DNA from 3 places in the Lysinibacillus sp. FSL H8-0500 genome. Region 3 is predicted to be linked to each of the others. Evidence: riboswitches for the same ligand, from Rfam matches in the RefSeq annotation. Region 3 holds a riboswitch; each other region holds the start of a gene.
The links. Region 3 has a riboswitch for S-adenosylmethionine ahead of metA (homoserine O-succinyltransferase). Riboswitches for the same ligand answer to the same signal wherever they lie in the genome.
Positions count from the first base shown of each region.

Region 1 (11,135 bases), 1.4 Mb from region 3:
GCACGGCCATAGCTTGCTGCTACTGTATTTAAAGATGTTGTTGTCCCACGTGTAAAAATAATTTCCTGTGTTGACGTTGCATTAATAAACTTACGAACCTTCTCGCGTGCACCTTCATAGCGATCAGTAGCACGATTTCCTAATGTATGAACACCACGATGCACATTGGAATTATCAAATTCATAGTAAGATTTTATGGCTTCAATCACTTGAACAGGCTTTTGTGACGTTGCTGCGCTATCAAGATAAACTAGTCGATGACCGTTTACATCCTGATTTAAAATTGGGAAGTAGCTTTTAATATCTTTATTCATCATTAGCGCACTTTCCTTTCAATAACCTCCGTCAGTTGCTTTTGAACGCCTTCAATTGGTAATTGCGTAACAACTGGCGCAAGGAATCCATGGATAACAAGGCGCTCTGCTTCTGTTTTCGAGATCCCACGACTCATTAAATAATAAAGCTGTAATGGGTCTACGCGACCAACAGAGGCTGCGTGTCCTGCTGTTACATCATCTTCATCAATCAATAAAATAGGGTTTGCATCCCCACGAGCTTTTTCTGACAGCATTAATACACGTGATTCTTGTTGTGCATCTGCTTTTGTTGCGCCATGTTCAATATAGCCAATACCATTAAAGATAGATTGTGCTGCATCTTTCATAACGCCATGTTTTAGAATATGCCCGATGGAGTTTTTACCCCAATGACGAACCTCCGTAGTGAAGTTCAATTTTTGTTCGCCGCGACCAACTACTACTGTTTTTGTATCAGCATGAGAACCGTCACCGACTAAGTGTGTAATGTTTTCAGAGATTGTATCCGAGTCATTCATTAAACCAAGAGCCCAATCTATTTTTCCATCACGTGCTAGTCGTGCACGACGATTTACATAGGTTGTATAGCCTTTAGCAAGTACATCTACTGCACCATATGTTACCTGTGCATTATCTTGAACAACTACCTCTGAAATAATATTCGCTTGACCTTTTGCTTCTTCCACCGTTGAAATATATGTTTCAACATATGTTACAGCAGCGTTTGCTTCTGCTACGACTAAAACATGGTTATAAAGTGAAGCTTCTGCATGATCGTTGAGGAAAATCACCTGTAATGGTTGTTCTATCACTATATTTTTTGGTACATACACAAATACACCACCATTAACAAGCGCTGTATGAAGTGCTGTTAATTTATGCTCATCGACTTTAACTGCCTCTGTCATAAAGTATTTTTGCACAAGCTCACCATGTTCACGAACTGCTGTTAAAATATCGGTGAAAATAACACCTTTATCAGTAAGCTCTTGTGATGTTTTTAAATAAGCTGGTGTATTATTACGTTGAATATATAAGTTTTCCTGTGCTTCTAGGTCAATTAAACCTTTTGCTTCTTCAGGTAATCCATCTAGCGAAGAAAATGCCTCACTATGAACTGTATGTGTTGGGAAATTTACAAAGTCCCATTTTGTAATATTTGTTCTATCTGGTTTTGGCAAGTCTAAACCAGTTACTTTGTCTAGTGCTGCCGCACGAAGCTCTGTAAACCAAGCTGGTTCACCATTTGCTTCTGAGAACGAGCGCACGTCCTGTACTGTTACAGGCAAGTTAAGTTCCACTGTCATGCTAGTTCGTCCTCCCTCTTATGCTTCTTGTTCTTCTGTTTCTTCTTCAATGCCTAATTCCTTTTTAATCCAGTCATAGCCTTCTGCTTCTAAACGTTGTGCAAGCTCTGCACCGCCTGATTTTACAATACGTCCTTGCATCATTACATGTACATGGTCTGGTGTAATGTAATTCAATAGACGTTGATAGTGCGTAATCATTAAACAGCCAAAGCCTTCGCCACGCATAGCATTGATACCTTTTGATACAACTTTTAATGCATCAATATCAAGACCAGAGTCAATTTCATCTAAAATTGCAAACGTTGGCTTAATCATCATTAATTGAAGAATTTCATTACGTTTTTTCTCACCGCCAGAAAATCCTTCATTTAAGTAACGTTGTGCCATATCTTCATCCATTTCAAGGAATTCCATGTTCTTATCTAGTTCACGAATAAACTTCATTAATGAAATTTCATCGCCTTCTTCACGACGTGCATTAATTGCTGAACGTAAGAAATCAGCATTCGTCACACCTGCAATTTCAGAAGGATATTGCATTGCTAGGAATAGCCCAGCTTGAGCACGCTCGTCTACTTCCATTTCAAGCACATCTTCACCATCAAGCTCAACTGTACCTGAAGTTACCTCATATTTAGGATGGCCCATAATAGCGGATGCTAGTGTTGATTTACCAGTGCCGTTTGGTCCCATAATTGCGTGAATTTCATTTGTATTAATTGTAAGATTTACGCCTTTTAAAATCTCTTTCCCGTCGATTTCAACGTGAAGATCTTTAATTACTAAAGTTGACATGAAAATACCTCCATAGTGTTCAGTGAATGGATTGCCATTCCTTAATTATCATCATTCTAATCTTAACTGAAAATCGTTCTCTATGCAAACCATTTCAATCACTTTCAATTTTCTTAAATAAAATCTTGAAAAATAAAGACTTTGTAAGCAATTTCAGTTGATTACTTGTCAAACTTATCAATGAGAATAACGTTCCTTCATTTTCAATAAATCACTTCTAATTGAGAATGAATTTCATCTAGCTACATAGTGAAAACCTCGTGAAAAGGGCTACTTGTAGCGGTTTTATAACAAAAATACATAGATAACGCTATCTATACTATAACCTTTTTCACGATAATGAAATCAATTAAGGAAACAAATATTTTGGCTTTATGCTCAAATCGATATGTAAACATTAATAGTCATTTTTCGTCTTAAATACTATAATTAAAATAAAATCAATCTTATTTTTAGATTAATAGAGGTGAAATGTTAGTGGAGTTACGTCAATTACGCTATTTTGTCGAGGTTGCTGAACGTGAGCATATTTCAGAGGCCGCTGAGCATCTCCATGTTGCACAATCTGCCATAAGCCGGCAAATCGCAAATCTCGAAGATGAATTAGGCACACCCCTGTTTGAACGTGTTGGCCGCAATGTAAAATTAACACCGATCGGAAAAATATTTCTTGAGCATACGATTACAGCTTTAAAAGCGATTGATTTTGCTGCCAAGCAGGTAGAGGAGTATCTTGATCCTGCTAAAGGCTCCATCAAAATTGGTTTTCCTACAAGTTTAGCGAGCTATGTACTGCCAACCGTTATCTCTGCCTTTAAACGCGAATATCCTGGTTTACAATTCCAGCTACGGCAGGGCTCCTATCGCTTTTTAATTGAGGCTGTTAAAAATCGCGATTTAAACTTGGCTTTTTTAGGACCGCTTCCCCCTAAGGATGAATCCATACAATCAACTATATTATTTACTGAAAATATCGCAGCCCTACTCCCAGCCAATCACCCATTAGCAAAAAGAGAAAGTATCCAGCTTGCAGAGTTAAGAAATGATCTCTTTGTGTTATTTCCAGATGGCTATATTTTGCATAAAGTAGCGATGGATGCTTGTCGTGCTGCGGGCTTTTTACCAAATGTGATTTCCGAAGGAGAGGACTTGGATGCATTGAAAGGTTTAGTTGCTGCCGGCATTGGTGTCAGTCTCCTACCTGAAAGCTCTCTTTATGATTCAGCGGCTCGTTTTACTGTAAAAGTGCCTATTCAAGCACCTACAATCCCTAGAACTGTTGGTATTATTTCACCTATTAATCGGGAAATTGCCCCATCCGAAATCATTTTTTTAGACTTTGTAAAAAACTTCTTCTCTCGCCTATCGCAATTCCAATAAAAAAAGAGTACATAAGTTTAAGGCTTATGTACTCTAAAATCTACTATTATTTTACTGGCACTACTGCACCTTTCCACTCTTCTAAAATGAAGTCTTGGATTTCTTTAGATGTTAATACTTCTAATAATTTTTTAATTTCTTCTTTTGTTTCATCGCCTGCGCGTACTGCGATAATATTTACATATGGAGATTCTTTATCCTCAAGAGAAATAGCATCCTCAATTGGATTTAAGCCGTTATCAATGGCAAAGTTAGAATTGATTAAAACCGCATCGCCTTCATCGTTTTCATACATTTGTACTAGCATTTCAGGAGCAGTATTTGCATCGAATTCAAAGTTTTTAGGATTTTCTTCAATATCCTTTAATTCTGCTGCCGTTTTATCAATACCTTCTTTTAATGTAATTAAACCTTTAGCCTCTAATAATGATAACATACGACCATGGTCAGATACTGAGTTAGACAGTAAAATTGTTGCACCCTCTGGAAGCTCTTCTAAAGATTTATATTTTTTAGAGTAAATACCGATTGGCTCAATATGAACACCACCCGCATTCACGAAATCATAGCCATTGTCTTTAATTTGTAACTCGAGGTAAGGAATGTGCTGGAAATAGTTTGCATCCAGGTCTTTTGATTCTAAATCTTGGTTTGGTAATACATAATCCGTATATGTTTCAACTTCAAGATCAATACCTTGCTCAGCTAAAATCGGTTTTGCTTTTTCTAAAATTACTGCGTGTGGTGTATTGGAAGCACCTACTTTTAATGTTACATTTTCTTTACTATCTGTTTTTTCCCCATCAGATGCTGAATTGGCATCCTCTTTTTTATCAGTACCGCAAGCTGCTAAAGCTAGTACAAGTATTGATAAAAATAATCCTGCTAATAACTTCTTCATGTATAACACTCCCTTTTATTTTGTAAAAATATGTTAGCGGTAAAAACCGGAATAACCTTCTACATTTTAGCGTTTATCAATTTTTTCGGTAATAAAATCACCAATCCATTGAATCACAAATACAACTACTAATATCAAAATAGTTGCCATTAATGTCACATCTGTACGATTTCGTTGGAAGCCGTCTAAGAAGGCTAAGTTTCCTAGACCTCCTGCCCCGATAATCCCTGCCATTGCTGTATAGCCAACAAGTGCAACAGCCGTTACGGTAATACCTGAAATTAATGCTGGCAAAGATTCAGGAATGAGTACCTTCCAAATAATTGTCGATGTCTTTGCACCCATTGAGCGAGCCGCTTCAATCACGCCTTTATCAATTTCACGTAAAGCTATTAAAACCATACGTGCATAGAATGGGGCTGCCCCAATAATTAATGCTGGTAATGCCGCATTGGCTCCTCGAATTGTACCAAGTAAAAATTTTGTAAATGGAATTAATAAAATAATTAACACAATAAATGGAATAGAGCGAAAAATATTTACAAGGGAACCGGTTAAAAAGTTGACAATTTTATTGGCCCAGAGCTGATTGGGGCTTGTTAAAAATAATACGATTCCAATCACTAATCCTAGAATAAATGTTACAACCGTTGAGATAGCTGTCATATACAGCGTCTCATATGTAGCCTCCCACATATTTTCCCAGTCTACATTTGGAAAGAGATTACTTAGCATGTGCAATCACCTCCGTTTGTACTTCAACTGTATTTAAATAATTAAGTGCTGCAGCGACATTTGCCTGTGAACCGTCAACTTGTACAATTAATGTACCGTATGCCCCATTCTTTGTTTGTGAAATATTACCGTGAACAATGCTAACTTCCACATCAAATTGTTTAATAAGATGTGAAATAACAGGCTGTTCTGTATTTTCACCGACAAAGATAAGCTTCACAAGCTGGCCAGTTGGATAATTGGCTTTGATTTGTGCCACGGTCTCTAGCGTTTCCTTTGTATCTGTAATTTGCGCTACAAATTTTTTCGTAATAGCTGCTTGTGGTGATTGGAAAACTTGCAATACCTCGCCACGTTCTACAATTTCGCCCGCTTCCATAACAGCTACACGATGACAAATTTTGCGGATCACATGCATTTCATGGGTAATCAGCACAATGGTTAAGCCTAGGCGTTCATTGATATCCACAAGTAAATCAAGAATCGCATCTGTCGTTTCAGGATCAAGCGCAGAGGTTGCCTCATCACATAGTAAAACCTCTGGATTATTGGCTAATGCACGTGCAATGCCTACTCGCTGCTTCTGTCCACCAGAGAGCTGTGAGGGATAGGCCTTATCACGTCCCTCTAAGCCAACAAGTGCTATCAATTCCTTCACTCGTGCTTCACGTTGAGCCTTGGAAACACCCGCGATTTCTAAAGGAAAAGCAATGTTCTCGGCAACAGTTCTCGACCACAGTAAATTGAAATGCTGGAAAATCATACTTACCTTTTGTCGAGCAGCTCGAAGTTTTTGCCCTTTAATGGATGAAAATTGTTGATTGTTCACCATTACTGTTCCTGCTGTTGGTTTCTCTAATCCATTTAATAAGCGAATCATCGTACTTTTACCAGCACCACTATAGCCGATAATACCGAAAATTTCACCTTTATCGATAGAGAGGTCTACGTTTTTGACTGCTGTTAATTCACCATTTGCTGTTTTATATTTCTTCGTAATATTTTGAAGCTGGATCATTGCCAATACTCCTTTTCTCATATAGAAAACCCCTTCACTCAGAGACAAGCAGAAGGGGTTACCGTACTTATACGTTTAACCGTTCTCTCATCTTTCAAAGACAAATCTTTGGGTGATTTGGCACCTTTTCACGCTGTGATGGTTGCCGGGCTTCATAGGGCACTTCCCTCCGCCACTCTTTATAAGAGTTCGATATATTTAATGTTTTTGTAATCTATGTGTTACTTTACCATGCCGGCAAAGTTCAGTCAATTGCTTTTTTCAACAATTCATATAAAAATGGTACGGATTGAAAAGCATATATTTTATTTGTCACTTTTCCGCCATTACAGACGAGCAAACAGGGAACACTTTCAATTTGATGCTCATAGGCAATCTGCTCGACAAAATTAATATTGGCTTGGCCTAATTGTAGTTGTGGTACTAATTGTTCAACAATTGACATCATTTTTGAAGCCACTGCACACGTGCCACAAATCGGCGTATATAAATAAAATGCAGCTTGCTCTCCCGACTGTATAGCCGTTTCCCACTGCTTTATTGACCATTCTTCCATTATTCACGCAACCTTACTTACAAAATATATTCATTATGGATGGAGAAGTGAGCGCGCAATAAAATTGTTGCTAACACTTTTCTTGGTGTCGTCTCCACTTCCTTATAGGTAGGCATTGTACGCAAATGCTCAGCCTCTGGATAATGTCTGTCCATTAATGCACGTAGTTTATCACCTGAAGTATCTGCATCGAAAAAAGTAAAAAGCTCACAGCCCTCATACGGATCAAGAAGTTCTTCTAATTGATGCACACCAATTGTACCATTCGTACATAGTATTGTAACATTCTCCTTCAAAATAGGCTTAATCTGAAGCTTATCTGAGCGCCCCTCTACTATCAAGCATTTTCCCTGGAACATTACGCCACCTCCATTTTAAACATCCCCACTTATAAGTCAGTATATATTGAACTACCCCCACTTAGTTATTGAAGTGGGAGATTCCTAAGAACACCAGCGTCACCGCCAGTTATGGATTAGGCTATCCCCGTAGTTCCTACGGTTAGAAGCCTTATCGCTTCGTTTTTCAGATTTTGTCCTGCGTTCCTATCTCTATCATGATGTGTGCCACAAGAAGGGCAATCCCATTCACGAAGATTTAAATGCTTAACGTCTTTGTTTTGGTAGCCACAAACTGAACATAATTGAGAACTTGCAAAGGTTTTAGATACAGCCACTACCTGTTTGCCATACCACTTTGCTTTGTACGCTAACATCGTTCTAAATTGCGACCATGATGCTTCACTAATTGCTTTCGCTAGTTTATGGTTCTTCAACAGATTTGACACCTGCAAATCTTCGATACCGATGACATCGTGGTTTTTGATGATGTCAGTAGAGATTTTTTGCAAATAGTCTGTTCTTGCATGCGCTATTTTTTCATGAATGCGCGCGACTTTCACCTTTTGTTTTTGGTAGTTTCTTGCTTCCTCTAACGACTTCTTTTGCTGCAATGCCATTTCTTTTCGCCTTGACAAAATACGCTGTTCTTTCGCCAGTTTCTTTTCAAGTGAACGGAAAAACTTTGGATTTTTATACACCGTTCCAGTAGAAAGAATCGCAAAATCTTTAAGACCAACATCAATACCGACAGAAAAACCTGTTTTTTCTAGTGGTTGCACGTCTGTTTCCACAAGAATTGAAACAAAATATTTACCACTTGGATTTCGTCTGATTGCAGCGTTAAGAATACGCCCTTTAACTTCACGACTTTTTGCAAACTTGACGAATCCAAGTTTGGGTAACTTGATTTTGTTTCCTACAATCGTAATATTGCCGTTCGTGTGCTTTGTTGTGTAGGATTGTACTTTATTGTTTTTAGACTTGAAACGTGGTGCTTTAGTCTGTTTCTTGAAAAATCGTGCATACGCATCCGCAAGGTTTTTAAGGGAGGATTGAAGCGCAATGCTGTCTACTTCTTTCAACCATACGAATTCTTTTTTTAACTGCGTTAATTCGGCAGAACATGAATGGTAAGTGAATCCTTTGTCTGTTTATCGTTCCAACGTGCTAAAAAATAATTGAAGACAAAACGCGAACAACCGATTGTTTTAGCCATGAGGATTTCTTGTTCTTTGTTTGGGTAGATACGGAATTTGTATGCTTTGTTGACCAACACACGAAACACCTCCCTCTTTACCCGAATGTTTGTTTCTATTTTAACCGAAAGGGAGTGGCTTTGGCTATCACCAACCGCCATTTATCGCCCCTTACGTATTCGGCTACGCCCCACACATGCCTTGAAGCGGGCGTCTTCTGTCGGAAAACGATAAAAAACGCCGGTAGTTGCCGACGTTTTTCGATTATAGCTTGTCTTATTCTGCAATCATTTCTTCGTATTGTTCTGCTGTCATAAGTTTGTCAACTTCTGATGCATCAGCAGGCTCTACAACAATCATCCATGCTTGTTCATATGGTGATTCATTTACGAATTCTGGGTTATCTTCTAAATCTGCATTGACTTCAACAACAGTACCCGAGATTGGTGCGTATAGTTCAGAAACTGTTTTTACTGATTCTACGCTGCCAAATGGATCATCTGTTTTGATTTCATCGCCAACTTGCGGAAGCTCCACAAATACGATATCTCCTAGCTCAGATTGTGCGAAGTGTGTGATACCGATACGTACTTTACCATCTTCTACTTTTACCCATTCGTGCTCTTCAGAATATCGTAAATCTTTCGGTGTGCTCATGCCAAAACCCCTCCATAAATATGTAATCGATTCATTTTCAGTGTGCCATATTTCTCCTATAAAAACAAGGAGAAATGCGGTTATTTCCAAGCTTGTTCAAAATCTGATTCTTTAAACCCTAAAGTTACTTTTTTTCCATCTGTCACAATTGGGCGTTTAATGAGCATACCATCAGAAGCAAGTAGTTCAAGCTGCTCCTCCTCTGGTATCTCAGCAAGCTTATCCTTTAATCCAAGCTCACGATATTTCATGCCAGATGTATTAAAAAACTTCTTCAAAGGTTGCCCACTCGCTTGCCAGAATGCTGTGATTTCATCCTTTGTTGGCGTTTGCTCTACAATATGTATTTCTTCATAGGAAATATCATGATCATTTAACCACTTTTGTGCTTTTTTACATGTTGTACATTTTGGATAATGAATAAATTGAATCGTCATTAAAATGCTCCTCTACTGTCTTTTTCTGTAGTATACCATCATAAGTGTTTTGAAGGGTGGAACTTCTCTTATTTTGGGGGTTCTAATGATGGTTTACTGGCCGAATATCCTGTACTTTCGGGCTTCTATCTATCACTTTTGCCATTCTATCCATTTATTTAAAGCTGCTATCCGTTTCTCTTAGGCTATCCGCTACTTTTGGAGCTCTATCCGTCACTTTCGCTCTTCTATCCATCTATTTAGAGCCTCTATCCATTTTACAATGTCATCTTCTTCACCCCAAAAAACCTAGCTCCTATTAAGAAATGGGAGCTAGGTTTCGCATTATCATATAATTAAACAATATACTTTTCTGCTTCAATTAACTTTACGGAAGCTTCACGTTTCTTGGCGATTAAGTTGTATGGATTATTGCGTGTTAGCTTACGCAATGCCGATAATGTCATACGTGCTGCATCGCCATCTGCTGAAGCAAGAATTGTATCCTTTGCTTCTTTTTCGATTTCTGCGAATGCCTCTTGGCAGAAAATTTGCGTATATAGTAATTTTTGCTGTGCTTTTTCAGCGCCATCACGAGCAATTGCCTTTTCTGTACGTAACACTGCGGATTCCATTGCAAATAATTGGTTCGCAATATTCGCAATGTTTACCAATACCTCTTGCTCTTGATCAAGCTTGGCACCAAAGCGTTGTGCTGCTAAACCTGCTGCTAATACAGCAATTTTCTTGGCATTTTTCACTAAATATTTTTCTTGTGCTAATGGCTCTGTTCCAATATCCTCTGGCATTAACATTAGCAGCTCTTGCTGTAAGTTTTGCGCTACTTGTAATAATGGCAGCTCACCTTTTAGCGCCTTTTTCATAAATGTACCAGGTACGATCATGCGGTTAATTTCATTTGTACCTTCGAAAATACGATTAATACGAGAATCACGATAAATACGCTCTACTTCATATTCAGCCATAAAGCCATAACCACCATGTAGTTGTACTGCTTCATCTGCAATATAATCTAATGTTTCTGATCCGAATACTTTGGCAATAGAGCATTCAATCGCATACTCAGCAACGGCTCCTGCAATAACTTTTCCTTGCTTTTGCTCCTCAGGGCTTAGTTGGCTTAAACGATCCTCAAATAAACCTACTGTACGATAGTTTAATGATTCAGATGCATATAAGTGAGAAGCCATTGTTGATAGTTTCTCTTTTGTTAAATTGAAGTCAGAAAGCTTTGTTTTAAATTGTTGACGTTGGTTTGTATATTGAATCGCAAGCTCTAATGCACGCTTAGAGCCACCAATTGTCCCAACACCTAATTTATAACGACCAATGTTTAAAATATTAAAGGCAATGACATGCCCACGGCCAATTTCGCCTAGTAGGTTTTCAACAGGTACTTCCGCATCCTCTAGCACTAATGTACGAGTTGATGAAGATTTGATGCCCATTTTCTTTTCTTCAGGGCCCACCGAAACACCATTGTAGGCACGTT
Region 1 covers NZ_CP150292.1:3,720,145-3,731,279, forward strand. The annotation lists gene MHB44_RS17775 (cysteine desulfurase) at 1-317, opposite strand, end outside; gene sufD (Fe-S cluster assembly protein SufD) at 317-1,624, opposite strand; gene sufC (Fe-S cluster assembly ATPase SufC) at 1,643-2,428, opposite strand; gene MHB44_RS17790 (LysR family transcriptional regulator) at 2,900-3,802, shown strand; gene MHB44_RS17795 (MetQ/NlpA family ABC transporter substrate-binding protein) at 3,849-4,703, opposite strand; gene MHB44_RS17800 (methionine ABC transporter permease) at 4,770-5,438, opposite strand; gene MHB44_RS17805 (methionine ABC transporter ATP-binding protein) at 5,428-6,456, opposite strand; SAM riboswitch class I at 6,541-6,644, opposite strand; gene MHB44_RS17810 (thioredoxin family protein) at 6,701-7,012, opposite strand; gene MHB44_RS17815 (hypothetical protein) at 7,030-7,371, opposite strand; partial or broken gene tnpB (IS200/IS605 family element RNA-guided endonuclease TnpB) at 7,488-8,629, opposite strand; gene gcvH (glycine cleavage system protein GcvH) at 8,826-9,206, opposite strand; gene MHB44_RS17830 (arsenate reductase family protein) at 9,287-9,643, opposite strand; gene MHB44_RS17835 (acyl-CoA dehydrogenase family protein) at 9,979-11,135, opposite strand, start outside.
Region 1: another riboswitch for S-adenosylmethionine. It lies ahead of MHB44_RS17805 (methionine ABC transporter ATP-binding protein); the one in region 3 lies ahead of metA (homoserine O-succinyltransferase).

Region 2 (11,135 bases), 1.3 Mb from region 3:
ATCGTTCAATGATTTCAGGCTTTTATTTCGATAAATGTTATAAAAAAGCTATCTATTAGCATTGTGTGAACTAATAGATAGCTTTTTAGATTAATTATTTATTTTTGCGCTTTTCATTATAATCCACCCAGAAATCTGCACCTTTGATGCCTAGCTTACGAGGATCAAAGACAGGATCTTTGCCTTCTTTTTTCTGCTTCTCGTAATCTTTTAAAGCAACGATGGCTGGTTTCATGACAATTAAAATTCCGATCACATTGGTCCAAACCATTAAGCCAAGACCTACATCTCCCATAGCCCATGCTAAATCAGATGTACGGATTGTACCATAGAAAGCTGCTACTAAAATAGCAATCTTTGCAAGCCAAATACCTATTTTTTCAGCAGAGCCTGATAAGAGGTAGGCAACATTTGTTTCTGCAATATAATAATAAGCCATGATGGTTGTAAAGGCAAAGAAGAATAATGCCACCGCTACGAATGGACCTCCAAATCCTGGTAGTGCATCATCTACAGCATATTGTGTATAAGCTGCACCCTCTTTGATTGATTGTGCAAAGGAAATTTGTGCATCGCCTGAATACTCATCTTTACCAAACTCACCTGTGAAAATCGTTGGATAAACTTCATATTCCTTTGCATCATGCTCCACAACAATTTTATCTGCCTTTTCATCATGGACATTGTACATTCCAGTAAATAAAATCATAAATGCTGTTGCCGAACAAATTAATAATGTATCGATATATACAGAAGCCGCTTGTACAATCCCTTGTTTTGCAGGATGTGATACTTCTGCTGCCGCTGCAGGGTGAGCCCCTGTTCCTTGACCTGCCTCATTTGAGTAAATACCACGTTTTACACCCCATGCAATAGCAGAGCCAATAATTCCCCCAAAGATTTCTTGTGCACCAAAAGCGCTTGAGAAAATTAATGCAATAACAGATGGAATTTCCGAAATGTTCATCGCAATGATAATAATCGCCATAATTATATAGGCTGCAGCCATAAATGGTACGATAACTTGTGCAGCATTCGCAATTGATTTAACCCCACCGATAATAATAGCACCTAATAACACAACAATAATAACACCTGTAATCCAAGGCGCTAAACCAAAAGCATTTTCCACAGCCACTGAAATGGCGTTTGACTGTACACCAGGCATTAAGATTAGCATTGCGATGACTGCTACAACCGCAAATAAAACCCCAAACCATTTTTGACCTGTACCTTTTTCGAGATAAAAGGCTGGTCCACCACGATATTCAGTATCTTTCTCTTCTTTATAAATCTGTGCTAATGTGGACTCTACATAAGCTGTTGCCGCACCAATAAAAGCGATCGCCCACATCCAAAAGACTGCACCAGGACCGCCCATTCCGATTGCTGTTGCCGTACCAGCAATATTACCTGTACCTACACGGCCTGATAAAGCGATAGACATCGCCTGGAAGGATGAAATCCCTTTTTCTGATTTTTCACCTTTAAACATTAAGACAAACATATCCTTAATATGCCGAACTTGCAGAAACTTGGTGATAACAGAGAAAAAAAGACCAATTAATAGGATTCCGTAAATAAACCACGGACCCCATAAAATATCATTTAACTTCCCAACAATTACTTCCATATTACTCCCCCAATTCAAATATTATTACTTTGAATCATTATAGTATTACAATTTTCCGAAAATTGCAATATTATATTCAAGTAACAATATTTAAGTAGATATGGTAGTAAATAGCATGTTTAAAGTTACTTAATGATATAACCAATTCTTCGAAGACCATTGTTAAGGAAATCACGCGTATACATAAAAATTTCATCACGCTCTACTTCATGAAATAAATTATGATAACAATTTTCCCATTCTTTAAACTGAAATTCTGTAAATGCTTGCTGATGAAGCCAATTTCGTGTTTGGCGTGTTTCTGTAATGCTATCCTTTGCTGCCGTCATCATTAGTATAGGTACATTAGGAAATTCTTCCTTTGGCATAAACACTAAATTTCGCATCATTTGCTGTAGCTCACGATACCATTTCACTGTGACAACTGATGTAAAGGGTCTTTCATCCTTCATTTCTTCTCTTCCTTCAACATGACGCGTTAGTTTTTCAAATGTAATCGGATGCGTCATCTTTATATTGGCTGTTATGGTACTTAAGCTTGTTAAAGCATTCGTTAATTTACCTGGTAATAGCTTTAACTGTAGCCAAGGCGATGTTAAGATAAGACCAGCACATTCATACTGCTTTTTATGCATGGTATGAAGAATTAATGTTGCTCCAAGCCCATGTCCAATTAAAAAGGTTGGTAAATTATATGAAAAAGCATTTTCAATTAAATTCCTTGTATACTTATTGTACAATTTAAAATCCTCATCATGGACACGACCAAATCCTGTATTTACCCCATGATTCGGTAAATCTCCCATGACTATGTGGAAGCCTTCCATTCTTAGTTTTTCTATAAGCCATGCATACCAACGGTGATTCTCATAAGCACCGTGAAGAATAGCAATCACAGCCTTTGCTTGTCCATCAGCTTCCCATTTCCACATTCACATAGTCCTCCTAAAAAATAATTACATAATGATTATATCGACATCCATGGTACTTTTTAATTTTATATTTTCATAAAGATGTGTATTTGATACGATAATACTACATCTATAGAAAGAAAAGAGGCGATTTTCATGATTTATCCATTTAAAGATAAAATGCCAAAGATCGATCCATCTGTTTTTATTGCTGATTACGCAACAATTACTGGTGATGTAACTATTGGTGCTGAGACAACCGTGTGGTTTAATACGGTCATTCGAGGCGATGTATCCCCTACTATTATTGGCAAACGCGTAAGCATCCAAGACTTATGCTGCTTACATCAAAGTCCAAAATATCCGTTAATTATTGAGGACGAGGTAACGGTAGGACATCAAGTGACTTTACATAGCTGTACAATTCGAAAAAATGCCTTAATTGGCATGGGCTCTATTATATTGGACGGAGCAGAGATTGGAGAGGGTGCATTTATTGGAGCAGGAAGCTTAGTGCCTCCTGGTAAAGTCATTCCTCCAAATAGCTTAGCATTAGGTCGTCCAGCAAAGGTTGTACGTGAATTAAATGCTGAAGATAAAGAGGATATGGAGCGCATCGTACGTGAATATGCTGAAAAGGGCCAATACTATAAATCCCTTCAAAAGTAAAAGTGTAAATACTGATTATCAAAAAATGGGTTAATGATTAAAATTAGGATGAAGTAGGTTAAACTCTTAAAAAGCGCGAGAAACCCAATGGTAACATTGGTTTCTTGCGCTTTTTTAAGCTAGTCCATTTTTCAATTATAGTATCTTACAATAACTTTATAATTACTTTATCGCTTTAGCTCAATAGTTTATAAACGTGCTTTTTCTCGCAGTGCATCGGCTTTATTTGTTTGCTCCCATGGTACCTGTAAATCTGTACGACCAAAGTGACCATATGCCGCAGTTTGCTTATAAATCGGACGACGAAGGTCAAGCATTTTAATAATACCTGCTGGACGTAAATCAAATAGCTCACGTACCCACTCCACAATCTCGCTTTCTGTTACTTTTCCTGTACCGAATGTATCAACAGCAATGGAAACAGGCTGAGCAACACCAATTGCATAAGCAAGCTGTACCTCAGCGCGCTCTGCTAAGCCTGCTGCTACGATATTCTTCGCTACATAACGAGCTGCATACGCTGCTGAACGGTCTACCTTTGTTGCATCCTTACCAGAGAATGCACCGCCACCATGACGCGCATAGCCACCGTATGTATCAACGATGATTTTACGTCCTGTTAAGCCAGCGTCTCCCTTAGGTCCACCGATCACGAAACGACCAGTTGGGTTGATGAAATATTTTGTGTTCGCATCTAATAACTGACTTGGTACAACTGGTGCAATAACAAATTCTTTTAAATCGGCTTGAATCTGCTCTAATGTTACCTCTTCATCATGCTGCGTTGAAATAACAATTGTGTCAACACGTACAGGTATATTATGCTCATCGTACTCTACTGTTACTTGTGTTTTACCATCAGGACGTAAATAAGCAAGCTCACCAGACTTACGCACCGCTGTTAAACGGCGTGCTAATTTATGTGCTAGGCTAATTGGTAAGGGCATTAGCTCTGGTGTTTCATTACATGCATAGCCAAACATTAAGCCTTGGTCACCTGCACCAATTGCTTCGATATCTGCATCTGTCATAGAGCCTTCACGTGCCTCTAATGCTTGGTCAACACCTTGTGCAATATCAGGTGATTGCTCACCTATCGCCACAAGCACTGCTAAGTTTTCTGCATCAAAGCCATATTTACCACGTGTATAGCCGATTTCTGCTACAGTATCACGAACAATACCTTTAATATCGACATACGTAGAAGTCGTAATTTCCCCTGCCACTAAGACTAAACCTGTTGTGACTGTTGTTTCACACGCTACACGTGCATTTGGATCTTCTGTTAAAATAGCATCTAAAATAGCATCCGAGATTTGGTCACAAATTTTATCTGGATGTCCCTCTGTTACACTTTCTGATGTAAACAATCGACGGTTTGTCATTTAGTTTTCCTCCTATTTACTTTTACAAAAGTATTGGTGTATGAATACGGTACTCATTACCCATGTCAAGTCCGCTCCGAAGGATTGAACTCTCAAGCCGTTACTGCTGCTTTTAACACGAGGGTTTCGAAAGATCCGTCATTATAATAAGGAAAGAACTATAGAGGCAGCCCTTTACATTGATTTTTAACAATAAAAAAAATCCTTTTCTCACGTTGTTTTACATGAGGAAAGGACTAATGACTACGCAACCTTTCACTCTTATCGTTCAAGGGTATGCCCCTTGCATCAGGTTGGCACCAACGCATGTCGTGAAATAGTTCATGCAGGTTGCCGGGTTTCACAGGGCCTGACCCTCCACCAGCTCGGGATAAGAGTATCCGTTCAATAACTCATGTTACTGAAAAGGTCGACTATTGTCAAATATTTTCTAATACGTGACTATTGTTTATTATTTTCCGCAATTACACAGTTCCACACTTCTGCATGTAATGTTTTTGACATAAAAAGAATATTATTATCATAAAACCCTTTAAATTTGGATGATGATGGAAATAAAAGCAAATTCAACCCTACAATATTTCTTACTCAGTGTGTTAACATATGTGTGACCCTATTTTCAAAATAAATTACAGTAGGATTGAATGAATTCTACTCGAAAAACATTATTTTTTGTCAGTTTATTGAAAAGTAATAAAAACTCGAAAATAATTTCTTAATTAGTATAGATTATTTAGGTAATTGTGTTATACTATTTTTGAAATTAAGAAAAAATCCCTCAGAATCAAGGGAATATTATAAAAAAGGATGGTATTTAATCGATGAATTCAGTAGAAATTGCAAATGAACTGAAGGAATTATTAAACGGTGGCAATGTTCAAGTTCAACTTTCAGTACCACAATTAGCAGAAAAGGCTACATCTCGTGGTGAAGCAATGTTAACGGTAGATGGCGCAGTTCGTGCAGAAACTGGCAAATACACTGGTCGTTCACCTAAAGATAAATATACAGTAGAAGAGGAAAGTACAAAAGATCAAATTGACTGGGGAAAAGTCAACCAACCAATTTCTTCTGAGGTGTTCGATAATTTATATGTGAAAGTCATCAAATATTTAAAAGAACGTGACGAATTATTTGTATTCAAGGGCTTTGCAGGTGCTGACAAAGATTCACAATTAAGTATTCAAGTTATCAATGAATATGCTTGGCACAATCTGTTCGCTCATCAATTATTTATCCGTCCAACTGAAGAGGAGTTAGCTTCTCATGTTGCAGAGTTCACTGTTGTCTCAGCACCTAGCTTTAAAGCAGACCCTGCGATTGATGGGACAGCTTCTGAAACATTTATCATCGTATCGCTTGAAAAGAAAGTTATCTTAATCGGTGGTACTGAATATGCCGGTGAGATGAAAAAATCTATTTTCGGTATTATGAACTACTTATTACCACAACAAGGTATTCTTTCTATGCATTGTTCAGCAAACGTTGGGGAAGCTGGCGATGTAGCATTATTCTTCGGTCTATCTGGTACTGGTAAAACAACATTATCTGCTGATCCGGAACGCAAACTAATCGGTGACGATGAGCACGGCTGGTCTGATAATGGCGTCTTCAACATTGAAGGTGGTTGCTATGCAAAAACAATCAATCTTTCTGCTGAAAAGGAACCAGAAATCTACAATGCCATTCGCTTCGGTTCAGTTTTAGAAAATGTAATCGTTGATCCAGAAACACGTGTTTGTAACTATGATGATGGTTCATTAACAGAAAATACGCGTGTGGCTTATCCAATCCAATACATTGACAATATTGTTGACCCATCTGTTGCAGGTCATCCACAAACAATTATCTTCCTAACAGCGGATGCATTTGGTGTATTACCACCAATCAGTAAATTAACAAAAGAGCAAGCAATGTATCACTTCCTAAGTGGCTTCACATCTAAACTTGCTGGTACAGAACGTGGTGTAACAGAGCCAGAACCAGTATTCTCTACTTGCTTTGGTTCACCATTCCTACCACTTCCAGCAACAGTGTATGCTGAAATGTTAGGGGAAAAAATTGATAAGCACGGTGCGCAAGTATTCCTTGTAAACACTGGCTGGACTGGCGGCGAGTATGGTACAGGTAGCCGTATGAAGCTTTCTTATACACGTACAATGGTACGCGCTGCTATTGATGGTAAATTAGCAAATGTTGAAACAACACAAGATACTGTATTTGGTTTACATATTCCAACAGCTGTTGAAGGTGTACCATCAGAAGTATTAAATCCACGTGAAGCTTGGGCAGATAAAGCAGCATATGATGCAAAAGCTGCTGAACTTGCAGGTCTATTCAACGAAAACTTTAAGAAATTCTCAGATGTTTCGGAAGCCATCACTAAACTTGGTGGTCCATTACAATAATAACTAACAAAAAAGACAAAGAGAATGAATCGTTCTCTTTGTCTTTTTCATTTTTACAGCCATTGCTATTGTTGCTTCATCCATTGGCATAGAGCACGAACCGTTTCTCGGTTTTTGGCAGGTGGATATTGATGGGCATAATCCTGTTCATACCACGTTTCATAAGTTTTATTGGCATCCTCTAAGAAAAATGCAAGCTGTCTAGCATGCTCGATATCTACATTTTCATCACGATAGCCATGAATAATCAAAACTGGCGCTGTAATATGCTCTATCTCAAATAAGGGTGTTCTGGCATCATATGCTTCTGGTACACGATTAGGTGTCCCTCCAATAACGCGCTTCATCATGCGCCGCATATCTGTACGTTCCCAATAGGTGGCTGTTGCATCTGAAACACCAGCCCATGTCACAACAGAGGTAATATCCTTTCGTAAAATGGCTGTCCAAAGTGCCATAATGCCTCCACGCGAAAAGCCAAAAACGTGGATATGATCATTACAAAATTGCTTTAAAACATCTACTGCATAAACCGCATCATAACGGTCTGCGCCTGCAAATTCATCTCGACCTTCCCCACCTCGATTACCACGGTAATATGGGGCAAAAACAACAAACCCCTGTGCTGCAAATTGGGCAATACGGGAAGCTCTTACCATGCCAATACTTTGCATGCCTCCTCTTAAATATAAAAAGCCATCATATGTACCTTCTGCCTTAGGCTCAGCTAACAAGCCTTTGATACGCAAACCCTGTGACAAATATGTAACTTCAAATAAACGTATGGCTGGATTTGGTGAGGGATAGGCACGCTTGGCAACGATTTCACCATTGTTTGTCACGACGTTTCAACTCCTCCAGCATTCTTTTCATTCCTTCATCTTTCATATGAAAGCTTAAGTTCGGATGATTCACAAACTCTTCATCAGCAAGCCAAAGCATGCCTGCTGTTTCTAAATCAAATTCAATCTGCTCCTGTCCTGCAAACTGTGCTGTAAAAACTGTTTTACAAAATAATACCTTATCATGAACAGCATATTCTGCAAACCATTGAAGATTTTTTACATGGACACCTGTCTCTTCAAATACCTCTCGAATAGCTGCCTGCTCTACTGTTTCCCCTTCCTCTAATTTCCCCCCCGGGACTTCTATACCACGATGCTTATGAATAGTGCAGAGCCATTTATTTTCATGCTTTAAAAAAACGAGGACATGTTTGGGCTCTATTTCAAATTCACCTCTCGTAAAACTCAAATCTACTTGTAAACCATGTAAATCGGTAAATGTTAGCATATCTTTTACCTCACATTCTTTTATGATACATAACAGCCGCAATTCTCTTATTAATTGCTTCTATTTTATGGACAATGCCTAGCCTTAATTCCTATTTGGATGGCAAATCGTTTACTTCCTCTAGTTAACTATAGTGTAATTTTACAGAGACAAGCAACTTTAAACTACAGTCAAGTAAAGCAAAAAAGCGTGCTTCATCTGAAGACACGCTTTTACTTACAGCACTTGCTGACCATCAAAATAAACAATTGGGCTTTTTACAACACAATCAATATGAACATCTGCTGCATTTGCTCCACCAAAAGGTACATTACTGCCAAATGCTATATGGATCGTACCATATACTTTCTCATCCTCTAGTACATTACCGCATAGGATAGCACTTTTGTTGGCTCCGATGCCAAACTCTGCAATGATTCTGCCATTCCCTTCACCAAGTAACGCCAGTAATTGTGGACCATCAGAACCAATTGCCTCTTCTAGGCGACCGTTACGTATTTTTAACAATAGCGGCTCCTTCAAAACGCCGATATTGGCGATTGAACCATCTACTAAAATCTCTCCATTGGCAGACGTTTCTATAGGGGCAACGTAAGATTCTCCAGAAGGAATATTACCGTGCTCACCAGCTTGACGAATAACACCTGTTGAACGAATTCCTAAACGGTTTTCTACACTAAATGTTAACTCATACCCATCCTTGACAATGCGAATATCTTTTGCCGCATCAAGTAAATGAACATATTTTTCTACCATTGCTTCAATCTCCTGTGCATCCGCATGAAGGGCGCCTTGCTCTAGCATCTCCATTGTCACACCTGGCATTGTTGCGACACGTCCACCTTTTTCACAGGCATTTTTACGAGCCAGCGTATGTGTTAAGGAGTGAGAGGTAATACAAAGTGCAACATCAGCATTTGCCATCAGCTCAGACACTGGATGGATTGGCTCCTGTCCAGATTTCTCTAATAGGGGCATCACCATCAACATTGTATTTGCTGTAATCGATAGCCCAGCTTCATAAAAGATTTTCGCAATGTCTTGTTTGTGACTATCTGTCAAAATTAATAGTGACTCTGACGCTTGAACATTTAAATTGCCTTTTAAAATATTGAGTGCAATATCATATAAATGCTGCATAATCGGGCTCCTTAATTAAAATTCAAATGATATCTACGGATAATTCCTTCTATTTCATTTCTAGCTTCTGTTAATGATCCTAAAAACTCTGGTACACGTTGTTCTGTAAAACGATAGATAGGCCCAGACACAGTAATAGAGGCTACAACTTGTTCTTCACTATTAAATATCGGCATCGCAAGTGCTAACACATCAACAGAATATTCACTATTACTAAGTGCATAGCCACAATTACGAATTTTCTCAAGCTCAGCACGTATTTCTGTTGCGTCTGTCATCGTATTACTAGTATAAGCAGTTAAAGGCTTGTCAATAACCTTTGAAATTTGCTCTTCGCTTAAAAAGGCAAGCATCGAACGGTAAGAAGCCCCTACATACAGTGGGGAACGACTCCCTCTTGAAACAGTAAATTTAACCTTATTGATAGGCTCTGCTTTCAATAAAGTTAACGCTTCCAGTCCATTTAAAACTGTTAAAATAGCCGTTTCACCAGTTGTATCTTTTAGCTTCTCAAGAGCAGGCATACAAAGCTGATCGATATTTAATGAATCATACATATTCATACCAATTTCCCATAATGCAATGCCGAGTGAATATTTTTTTGTAACAGGGTCCTTTGTAATAAATCCATTATTTTCGAAGGTTTCCAGAATGCGATATAGATTTGTATGATTCATGTTCATTGCCATCGCTAGCTCTCGTCCACCCCATATAGGCTTTTCCTTTGTAAACATTTTTAAAACTGCAATTGATAAATTTAACGTCTTTAGCATATCTCTCATCCTTCTGATCTATTTATCTGTACAAACGGCTGCAAATCTCTCTTTTAAGGGGGAAATAATCGACAGATTTAGCAGCCGTCAGCACCTGATATCACTTTATCAAAAGTAAGAGAGTAGCTGTCTCTTACTTTTGATATAGGAAATCAATAGCAGCAGTAATATATACTTTTGCACAGCGTACGATATCCTCAACACGGACTTTTTCGTTATAACCATGAATACTTGGTAAATAAGCGGGACCATATTGTAAGACAGGAATATCATATTGTCTGAAGTGCCGAGCATCGCTGCTTGCCCATTGCATAACACCATATGCCTCTTGTCCTGTTACAAAAGAAATATTTTCCACTATCGATTGGCATACAGGGTTGTCAGCAGGCGTATAATTAGCTACACTTTTGAAGCCAAAACGTTGGATCGAATAATCAATTTCCAAGGCATCTAATTTATTTTTCAGGATTTCTGTTACTTCCTCTTGTGTAACACCAAATGGTAAGCGACAATCGACCTGCACCTTACAATAATCTGGAATAACGTTAGACTTCGTACCTCCCTCAATTGTACCAATATTTACAGTAATTTTCTCTAAAACTTCTTGATATTTCAAGCGATCTTTTTCCACTTCACGCATGTATTTCTTTGACACCTTGATAAGTGGCTGTACCTCCTCTGGGATGGTAATTTCTATATCCCAGAGTGTACGAATCTCTTGAATAGCTCGAATAGCATCGACAATAGCATTACGTCCAGCCAATGGTGAGAGACTTCCATGTCCAGGTTCCCCACGTACCTCTAATTCAAACCAGTAAGAACCCTTTTGTCCAATTGTTGGATTTAATGGTGAAGAAGGCTCTGCGATTAAGCAACCATCACCCTTTACTAATTTTCGCTCTAATAGCCAAGGAACACCAAAT
Region 2 covers NZ_CP150292.1:3,567,574-3,578,708, forward strand. The annotation lists gene MHB44_RS16890 (class I SAM-dependent methyltransferase) at 1-12, shown strand, start outside; gene MHB44_RS16895 (alanine/glycine:cation symporter family protein) at 95-1,633, opposite strand; gene MHB44_RS16900 (alpha/beta hydrolase) at 1,759-2,565, opposite strand; gene MHB44_RS16905 (gamma carbonic anhydrase family protein) at 2,701-3,213, shown strand; gene metK (methionine adenosyltransferase) at 3,402-4,598, opposite strand; SAM riboswitch class I at 4,857-4,975, opposite strand; gene pckA (phosphoenolpyruvate carboxykinase (ATP)) at 5,420-7,006, shown strand; gene MHB44_RS16920 (prolyl oligopeptidase family serine peptidase) at 7,072-7,848, opposite strand; gene MHB44_RS16925 (NUDIX domain-containing protein) at 7,832-8,299, opposite strand; gene MHB44_RS16930 (aminopeptidase) at 8,516-9,439, opposite strand; gene MHB44_RS16935 (IclR family transcriptional regulator) at 9,451-10,212, opposite strand; gene MHB44_RS16940 (ArgE/DapE family deacylase) at 10,346-11,135, opposite strand, start outside.
Region 2: another riboswitch for S-adenosylmethionine. It lies ahead of metK (methionine adenosyltransferase); the one in region 3 lies ahead of metA (homoserine O-succinyltransferase).

Region 3 (11,135 bases):
TGTGTCCCACCATCACGTGTACGCACATTATTGACAAAGGATAAAATCGTTTCGGAATAGCCATCGTTATATTGGAAAGCAAACTCTACTTCGATATCATCCTGTATGCCTTCTACATATTTCACAGGATGAAGGACATCTTTTTCTTCATTCAAATACGCAACGAAAGCTTCAATACCGTTCTCATAAAAGAACACATCCTTTTTGCCTTCCTCGCGCTCATCAATTAATTCAATTTTTAAGCCCTTTAATAAAAAAGCTGACTCACGTAAACGCTCTGCTAATGTATCGTAGTTAAATTTTGTCACAGAGAAAATCGTTTCATCTGGTAGAAAATGAACCAGTGTCCCTGTTTGCTTTGTCTGTCCAATTTCTTCAAGCGTTGTTACGGGATGTCCACCGTTTTCAAAGCGCTGACGATATTTTTTCCCATCGCGATGAATCGTTACCTCTAAAAAGGTTGATAGCGCATTCACAACAGAGGAGCCTACACCATGCAAGCCGCCACTTGTCTTATAACCGCCCTGCCCAAATTTCCCGCCAGCATGTAATATCGTAAAAATAATTTCAGGGGTTGGCTTGCCCATTTTATGCATACCTGTTGGCATCCCACGGCCAAAGTCACGCACACTTACACTTTGATCTTTATGAATCGTGACAATAATATGAGCTCCAAAGCCAGCCAGTGCTTCATCCACCGCATTATCTACGATTTCATACACAAGGTGGTGAAGTCCACGGCCATCCGTTGAACCGATATACATGCCGGGTCGTTTGCGTACCGCTTCTAATCCTTCTAATACTTGTATGGCGTCATCATTATAGACGCTAGGTGACTGTTTATTCGTCAAAAAATTCCCCTCCAAAAACAAACGCATGTTCTATTGCTATTCTCATCCTAATCAATCATAGCATTTCCTGTCAAGATCTAGCGACAGGTCTTATTTAATTTTACTCTTTTCAATAGTAAACATCTTCAACACTTTCTTAAAAATGGGATTTAAGCAAGTTAAGTAGCTGCTCTTCTCTTAGTCGTAACATTTGACGCATCATTACGCATTTAGTTGCAAAATAAACTACACACCAATCCTCCATACATCATCAGCAAACATGCTAAAGATAGACTTCTATTCTATCAAAGGAAGGAACAATTGACAAAATGACCATTATCCCTATATTTGCGTTGCTACTCTCTAATGATTGGATTGTCTAACTATTTGAATTCAAGGCTTCCTGTGAATTCTCCTTCCGAACATTGTAGATTCACAAGAAAAAGTGTAAAATACTTGTGACAAACTATTCGTATCAAGTGAAGGAAAGGTGTCTACCTTATGGTGAATGGACTTATTATTTTATGCGCTTATCTAATTGGCTCTATACCTTCTGGGCTATGGATAGGCAAACTTTTTTATCATACAGATATTCGTGAACATGGAAGCGGTAACCTTGGTGCAACCAATACCTTTCGAATATTAGGGAAAAAAGCAGGGATTGTTGTCACGGTGATGGATGTTTTAAAGGGAACAGCGGCTGTTTTACTAGTATCATTGCCCGTTTTCGCAGACAGCCCTATCCATCCATTAGTGCTTGGTCTAGTTGCCGTAATTGGTCATATGTTCCCTATCTTTGCTAATTTCCGCGGTGGAAAAGCGGTGGCAACCTCTGCTGGTGTGTTACTTGGTTATTCATGGCCCCTATTTGTCCTGTTATTTATAACATTTATTGTGACATTAAAAATAACAAAAATCGTTAGCTTAACCTCTATGATCGCCGCATTAGTAGCACTTATCTATGCAATCGTTTATTATTTTGTTACAGGCGATTTTGCATTAGGCATCCTAGTAGCCTTTTTATTTACCTTTATTATTTATCGTCACCGCGCCAATATTGGCCGTATTAAAAATGGCACGGAGCCAAAGGTAAAATGGCTTTAGAGAAGAGAGGAGCATGTACGTATGGACATTGCATTGACAGATCAAGCGCTACAATGGTTTAAACAAGAGATGGAAGTCGAGCCTGGTGATACAATTCGTTTTTATGCTCGCTATGGCGGCTCTAGCCCCTTTCATGAGGGCTTTTCACTTGGCATGACACGTGAGGAACCAATTGCGATTGGTGTTGAAACCGTTATTGATGATGTAACCTATTACATTGAGGAAAAGGACTTATGGTTTTTCAACGAGCATAATTTACATGTAGACGTTGATACAAATAATGATGAATTACAATACGACTATCGTACATAAAGCAGTATATCTCCTTCGAGCTACGTGGGAGATATACTGTTTTTTAATGGCTTCCTTCGTTTATCTCCTTCTAAAGTTGTCTATTCTATAAATAATGAACGTCCATTTGAGGAGGAACGCACATGTCTCTGTCTAACAATACCAATACCTCCCCATTCCATGAAGTATTAAACGAATCCCTAGAAAAAAATCTAAAGATAATTGATCATACACTTGGTCATAGTAACGATATCATGGTACGTAAAATAACCGTTGGCCACCATACCCTGGCCATGATTGCTATTGATGGCTTAGTCGATAAAACAATGATTGCGGATGCAGTGATTGATAAGCTGATGATGCATAGCGAGGAAGAGCATGAGTTTGATATTTCAACCATTTATCAACATATTCGAAATTCCTTTTTAACAGTGGGTGACATCGCCAATATCGAACATTTTACAGCACTCTATCAAGCAATTCTTAATGGCGAAACCGTGATCTTGTTGGACGGCTTGGCATCAGGCTTTGCTACAAACACAAAACATGCCAGAGATCGAGCTGTCACAGAGCCATCCACCGAATCAGTGATTAGAGGACCAAAGGAAGCTTTTACTGAAACATTGCGTACCAATACAGCATTAATTCGTCGAAAAATTAAAAGTCCTAATCTTTGGATAAAGTCACGTGTAATTGGCGATGTCACACAAACAGATGTAGCCATCGTGTATATCAATGGCATTGCTAATGATAAAATTGTCGCTGAGGTATTAGCACGTTTAGATCGCATTGATACAGATAGCATACTAGAAAGTGGCTATATTGAGGATTATATTCAAGATGCTAAAACCTCTATCTTTCCCACTATCTATAATTCTGAGCGCCCTGATGTCATTGCTGGCGAATTATTAGAAGGCAAAATAGCAATAATTGTTGATGGTACCCCCTTTGTTTTGGTTGTACCTGCATTATTTACTTCTTTTCTACAATCAGCAGAAGATTACTACCAGCACTGGTTTATTAGCTCACTCATTCGTATATTGCGATTTTTTGGTATTAGCCTAGCCTTAGTCGCTCCCTCGCTCTATGTAGCGATTACCACCTTTCATCAGGAAATGCTACCAACACCAATGCTGATTAGTATTGCTGCCCAACGAGAAGGCGTGCCCTTTCCTGCTGTAGTGGAAGCACTCATTATGGAGGTTGCCTTTGAAATATTACGAGAGGCAGGGCTTCGTATGCCAAGAACCATTGGGCCTGCTGTCTCCATTGTGGGTACTCTTGTTATTGGACAGGCCGCTGTAGATGCTGGTGTGGTGTCAGCGGTAATGGTTATTATTGTGGCCTTAACAGCGATTTGCAGCTTTTTATTTCCAGCTTATGGCTTATCAAATACCATTCGTGTGCTACGCTTTCCCCTAATGATTATAGCTGCTATGTTTGGCTTATTTGGTGTAATGTTTGGCATTATGCTTATTATTCTTCATCTATGCAGCATTCGTACATTTGGTGTACCTTATTTAAGCCCATTTGCACCATTTATCTTAAAGGATCAAAAGGATGCATTTCTGTTGCTCCCACGTCGATGGTTACGAACACGACCTCGCCTGATCAATCAAAAAAACATGGTAAGAGGGCACGCCTATATCAACCGCAAAGGGCGAAAGGAATAAGATATGGCTAAAGTAAAAGGGATTGGCTTACTATGCATCCTTACCATACTTCTAAGTGGATGCTGGAGTAAACGTGAATTAAATGAATTAGCGATTGTCGTAGCACTTGGCATCGATAAAGTCGAAGATCACTTTGAAATAACGGTGCAAATTGTTGATCCTAGTGAGATTTCTGTACGACAGGTCTCCACTCAGCGCGCCCCAGTCATTACCTATCATGCACAGGGTGAGACTATCTTTGAGGCAATCCGAAAAATGACAACGGTTGCGGCCAGAAAGCCGTATTTTTCCCATCTCCAAGTCGTTGTGTTAGGAGAGGACCTTGCAAAAGAGGGGATTGATGAATCACTTGATTTAATTGCACGAGATCATGAATTTCGAAATGATTTCGATGTCATTATGTCCTATGAGGCGACAGCGAAGGAAGTGTTAAATATACTAACACCCATTGAAAAAATACCTGCCAATAAAATGGTCAATTCTCTGCGAACCTCTGAAAAAGCTTGGGGCTCTACAATTGCTGTCAATATAGATGAATTAGTCGATATGCTTCATAAAGAAGAGAGAGGTGCCATTCTTACAGCTATTGAAATCCATGGTGATAGGAAATTAGGAATGGATCAAACAAATGTACAACGGGTAAAAACCTCTGCTTGGCTACAGTATGCAGGTTTAGCTGTTTTTAAAGACAATCAATTCGTGGGATTACTATCAGAGGAAGATAGTAAAAGCATTAGCTTTCTGAACGACACCATTAAAAGTACGGTGGAAAGAATCGCCTGTCCTGAAAAAGGAACTTTGTCTATGGAAATCACGCAATCCCATACCAAAATAAAAGGTACTTTTGAGCGTGGGACACCGAAAATTGATGTACAAATCAATATTATTCAAAATGTGGATGAAGTAGGGTGTACGATCAATCTCATGGAAAGTGCCACCATGGATTATATCAACCAAAAGACCGCGCAAAGCATCCAGAAACGAATTGAAAAAACATTAGAGACGATTCAACAATACTATCAAGTCGATATTTTGGGATTTTGTGATGCCCTACATCGAGCTGATGCAAAGCAGTGGAAAAAAATCAAAGCGGATTGGCCTACCATGTTTCCAGAATTGCAGGTCAATGTGGATGTAAAGGTGAAGACACAAAGTATAGGCACTCTGCAAAACTCCTTATTAGATATGCCAAAGGAGGAAGAATAGCATGATTCTGGCAATAGCAATTATTATACTTTCCATTATTATTGCTCTACTATCGGTTCCAACGCTAAAAAAGCTACAAGACACAAAGACGATTGTAGTATTTTCTATTCTTTTACTAATTGGCACAGCTTTAAATATAGGAATCGCTCTTAAAATCAATATTCCAAGTCCATTAGACGTTATTACCTTTATCCTTACACCTATTAAAGAGTATATTGTGTCATTCACCAAATAGCTACATGGAGGAGTCAGTAGATGGAAAAAGAAATGATTAGTTCAAGACAGTTCACCATTATTACAATACTCTATTCCATCGGTACGGCTATCTTATTTATCCCTGCCAGCATTACGAATATGGCCAAGCAGGATGCGTGGATTGCGGCAAGTATTGGTGTCATACTCAGTTTATTCATTGTAAAATTATTGCTAACCCTAGCTAAGCAAACTCCTACCCTGACATTTGTTGAGGTAAATAAGAAAATTTTAGGACGCTTTTTTGGCACTCTCACAACGATGTGCTTTTTAATCACAACCATTCTTTCAACAGGCGAATTATTATATTTTATTGGTATTTTTATGCAAACAGAGATTATGCCAGAAACACCTACGATGGCCTTTGCTCTGCTTTTTAGCATTATTATTATGTATGCAGCCTACTTAGGTATTGAAACCTTTGCACGTTCTGCTGAAATTCTCTTTCCGCTATTTTTCTTGATTTTTATTTTTTTCGTGATTTGTATTGCACCACAAATTACGTTTGACAATATACAGCCGATGTTGGAGGCTACGAAAACATCGATGCTCTATAGTATTGCACGCTTTTTAAGTATCTTTTCATTTCCATTAGTGGTGCTATTAATGCTTTATCCAATAACGGTCAATGTACAGCATTCTGCACAAAAAGGCTTTTATAGAGGCACTATTATTGGTGGGGTTGTTCTTACAACAATGGTAACACTCTGCATACTTGTCTTAGGACCCGATAACACTGCTGCTCGAACATTTCCTAGCTATGCGCTTGCACAAAGAATATCAATCGGTAATTTTTTGCAGCGCATTGAAGTGATAATGGCGTTTATGTGGATTACGACTCTGTATATTCGAACATTTATGTACTTCTATGCAAGTGTTGTAGGACTTGCCCAGATGCTAAATATCAAGGATTATCGACCCCTTGTTGTGCCAATGGGCTTAATGATACTTGGACTATCGCAAATTGTGCATCCAAATATTATTCATTCCAATAACTACAATAATGAAATTTGGCCTATTTTATCATTTATCCTAATGATTTTACTGCCTATTCTATTGCTAGTGGTGGCTATTATTCGAAAGCCTAAGCCACAAAAGAAGGAAGAAGTCTAATTTCCTCTGCATAGCGAGAAGAAATTAGACTTTATTGATAAACTAAATATGATATTCAAGCTCTTCCACCAAATCCCATTCATATGGTGTTTCTTGATAAACATAGTAGTTCAACCAGTTTGAAAATAATAAATGCGTATGGGCACGCCATGTATTGATGGGAGCTTGTGTTGGGTCATCATTTGGAAAATAATTAACAGGCACTGCCGTAGCAAGCCCCTTCTCCATATCGCGATGATATTCATCCGCCAATGTTGTCGCATCATACTCTAAGTGACCTGTAATCATAATATTTTTATTATCCTTCGATTGTACAATAAAGACTCCTGCATCCTCTGAATAGGACAATAAACGTAAATCAGGGTGATTACGTACCTCATCAATGGAGACAGAAGTATGGCGTGAATGCGGCGCTGTAAATAAATCGCTAAAACCACGCACTAAATCAACCGTTAAATCGGTAATAACATGGGAATAAACCCCTGAGCATTTAGCAGGAAGCTCAAACTTACCAATACCATAATGATGATAGAGTGCTGCCTGTGCCCCCCAACAAATATGAAGAACAGATGTCACATTGGTTTTGGACCAATCCATAATTTCCTTTATTTCTTGCCAATAGTTCACGTCCTCAAATTCCATTTTCTCGACGGGCGCTCCTGTAATAATCATGCCATCATAGCGACGATGACGAATTTGCGAGAATGTTGTGTAAAATAGCTGTAAATGTGATTTACTCACATTTTTTGATTTATGTGTCGCCGTATTTAAAAAGGTAATATTAACCTGTAACGGCGTATTTCCTAATAAGCGTAGCAATTGCAATTCTGTTTTTTCTTTTTCAGGCATTAAATTTAAAATTAATATACTTAACGGACGAATTTGCTGTGTTCTTGCGCGATCCTCTTCCATCACGAAGATTTTTTCCTCACGTAAATGTTCTCCAGCTGGTAAATTTTTCGGAATATTAATTGGCATCTTGCATTCCCCTCTCTGTTATTGCTTACAATTAAAAAATCCCTCTCATTCCATACGAGATAGAATGAGAAGGATTTTTTCACGTCCACTCTTATCTCTCAAAGGAAAAATCCTTTGCTGGAATTAGCACCTTTCTAACCATTGTTAGAGGTTGCTGAAGCGTCATCGGGCCAAATCCCTCTGCTTTCTCTTGATAAGGTTTATTTAACTACATCGAATTGTAGCACTATTTAAAATATTTGACAATAGGGTTTAGCATTCCTCTGTTGAAAAACACCCTACTTCTTTTGTCAACTTTTATAATCTTGTTGTATAACATACGAAAAGGTTTAAGTCTACTGAAGAAATTTCTGCTACAATTTTATCAAGCCTATTTTCCGCAACAACAATTTCATCGTGATATCCATCATCAATTTCCTGTCGTTGCTATGCATTAAGCTTCTTCAGGATAATAAAGGTTTTTTCGCAAACAAACATCCCTATGTGTCAATGTTTCTCCATCAAATCGCAACCAAATTTCATCATCCGCCATCACCCCATGCGTTTTTCGCACAATGCCCCAGCGATTAAATGCCTGCATACCAAGACTTTCCAACAATTCATCCGCATTAGCACGAGTAGGAGGGAAAGTGCGCCATTTCAACCATTTCTCAAGCTCCTCGATTGTAATATGCCCCTCCATATTCGGTGAAAACTGCTTATTAAAATCATCAATATAATTTATAACATACGGTGTTCCACCATTCATAGGCTTTAAATCCACTCGTGCAATAATATCATCCATCCACATCACATCAAACTTCAAATAATCAATCATCACAATCACTTCCTTCATAGAAAAGATGGGCAAAACTAGGGTCATTTAATTGCGAAAGTAACACTTGCTTTGCTCGTCCAAAATCAATAACCGTTGTTTCAAGTAATTGCAGTAGCTTTGCCTTATTAATAAATGCAGGTCCCCTATATAGGGCGAGCTGTTTTGAGAAGTTAGAATTAAATGGTTTTGCTTTCACTTTTCTTTTTAAAATGCTCAATGGCTTACCTAGCGGATAGTCTTTTTCATCCGATAAAAAACTAAGTCCATTATCAAAAATTGGTGCAAGTCGCCATGATTTTCTGGTAGGATCATAGAGAAATAAAATATTATTTGTATGACGATCTTCGTTCAAAATAAGCGCATCAAATGCAAGCAAACGAGCCACTTCTGTTCGTACATCCAGCCCAGTAAATACTTCAACCTGTTGCATCAACTGTTCAAATTTCTCTGCTGTCGATAATGCCGTATGATTTAAAATGGCATCTGTTGTTGTGAAATTGGCTTCAAATAAACGTTCGAGTGTAACTTCCTGTAGCTTGCCTCGAAAGTCATAGGAGTAACAGCCAATAGCTGTATCTCCATTCGGTAAAAGGATTTCACAAGGGCTATATGCAACATATTCCTTTATGGTAGAGCAGGATAAGATAAGGGATGCCAATACCTCAGCCTGTCCTTCATAGCCTAGTGTATTTTTTTTAATCCACCTATTGTTCACATGCCATTTCGATTGATCCCCCTTACTTGAAGTACTGATTATTTGGACTGCTTCTGCGGGAATAACGACTTTCTCCATATGGTTCACATCCTTCTATCCAACTATATTTCATGAAGTTATCCATCAAAAAAATTTGTTATGTTGGCTTCGTTCATTTCGTCACATTATGGTCTATATAATACAGAAATTTAGAAAAACCTGCTGTAATCGTTATTGTCATCTTTTATTTCATAATACCTACCACTAATTATAAATGAATGTGACGGTAGTGCCATTATCACCTTCAAAAATCTTTTGAATCATTATTATACTACAGAAATGAAGAGAACGAGATTTGAACTTTTTAGTGCCCTCCCCAGCAACAACCTTTTTAATCTAGGAGGAAATGTTTTCATGGTGTATCATTAATGCGAGGTGAAATCATGATAAAAATCGCAGTAGTTGAAGATGATGAGCTGTTAAAAAAGTACATCAAGGAATATTTACAAGCCAATCACTATACGGTTTTTTTAATTGATGAGTTTGGCGATGTGCTTACGCAAATTGAAGAAATTCAGCCGGATTTAATTTTATTGGATATTAATTTGCCGCAATATGATGGCTTTTTTTATACAAAAATTTTGCGTAAACGTCTGACAACTCCCTTGATTATTTTATCAGCAAGAAGTGATGAATCTGAACAAATTCGAGGTATTACACAAGGGGCTGATGATTATATAACGAAGCCCTTTAGCATGGGCATTTTGCTTGCCAAAATCGAAGCGGTGCTACGTAGAGTAACACCACAAACAACACAGCTAGCCATTGATGCGCTTGTCTTAAACTGTGATAAAATGGTACTTTCCTATCTCGGAGAGGTGTTAGAGCTTAGTAAAAATGAGTTTAAATTAATGAAGCTATTTATGCAAAGCCCTCACACGGTCATCACAAGAGAAGAGTTACTAACAGAGCTTTGGGATGATGGGCATTTTGTCGATGATAATACGCTATCCGTTAATATGACACGCTTGAAACTCAAGCTAAAATCCCTACAAATTGTGGATGCATTTGTCACGAAAAGAGGGGTCGGCTATGTTTTTACACCGCCTATGGCAAAATAGCAAATGGTTTATTTTGCTATACTTTGCCAATACAGCAATGCTCACACTGTATTTTTATTTATACGGCACATTAGAGGAAACTTGGTATCCCTTTGTTTTAAGCAGTTTTTTGCTCCTCATTGCACTCGTGATACAAGCAGTGAAGCTATGGCATTTTGAACAGAACTTAGCACGTGCTAAGGCAGGCACTATGGTCAAAAATGCGCATATAGCGATTCAAGCATTGCAAGAAGTCCATCAGCAATATCGCAACGAGCTCAATCGACAAAGCCTACAAACCGAAGAACAGCTCGCTATTATTTCACAGTGGATTCATAATTTAAAAGTTTCAGTAAACGTTATCCAACTAGCAAGTGAGAGCAACCATACACAGGCGAAGGAGGATATCCTAAAAGAAAGCGAGAAAATGGCACATAATTTAGAACAGTGCCTGCAAATGTTACGGCTTGCTGACTTTGCGCAGGATTATGTGGCAAAGCAAACCACTATAAAAACGATACTTGAAGCCGTATTAAGGGACAATAAAACGCTCTTTATTTATGAAGGCATTTTCCCTAACGTTTCACTAACAGAGGAAATTATTTATACAGATGAAAAATGGTGCAAGTTTTTGATTACACAGCTTCTCACAAATGCTGTGAAATATAGTACAAACGGGCAAACAATACTGATTTACAATGAAGGCAAGCAGCTTTATATCAAAGACACAGGATTAGGCATTCCAATGGAAGATTTACCACGCATTTTTGATCCCTTTTTCACAGGGCAAAATGGACGGCTTTATCGCAATTCCTCAGGTGTCGGGCTATTTTTAGCGAAGCAAATTGCCGATCAATTACATCATCAGCTTACAATCACATCAGAAAATGGCACAACCGCCATGTTATCTTTCGAAAATGAAAGATAAGGTCACGAAATTCACTATGTAGAAAAGTTGCACCTGCGATAAGCTAAAAGTGAAAGGAGTGACTGAGCATGATTACAGTCCAAAAACTAACCAAGCATTACCAAGCCTTTCCTGGCGCAGCAATCGTCAAAGCGGTGGATGGCATCTCA
Region 3 covers NZ_CP150292.1:2,300,131-2,311,265, reverse strand. The annotation lists gene parE (DNA topoisomerase IV subunit B) at 1-851, opposite strand, end outside; gene plsY (glycerol-3-phosphate 1-O-acyltransferase PlsY) at 1,332-1,934, shown strand; gene MHB44_RS10995 (HesB/YadR/YfhF family protein) at 1,956-2,246, shown strand; gene MHB44_RS10990 (spore germination protein) at 2,369-3,898, shown strand; gene MHB44_RS10985 (Ger(x)C family spore germination protein) at 3,902-5,104, shown strand; gene MHB44_RS10980 (hypothetical protein) at 5,106-5,339, shown strand; gene MHB44_RS10975 (endospore germination permease) at 5,360-6,469, shown strand; gene metA (homoserine O-succinyltransferase) at 6,512-7,447, opposite strand; SAM riboswitch class I at 7,536-7,647, opposite strand; gene MHB44_RS10965 (hypothetical protein) at 7,881-8,264, opposite strand; gene MHB44_RS10960 (HipA domain-containing protein) at 8,257-9,057, opposite strand; gene MHB44_RS10955 (response regulator transcription factor) at 9,402-10,079, shown strand; gene MHB44_RS10950 (sensor histidine kinase) at 10,051-10,986, shown strand; gene MHB44_RS10945 (ABC transporter ATP-binding protein) at 11,055-11,135, shown strand, end outside.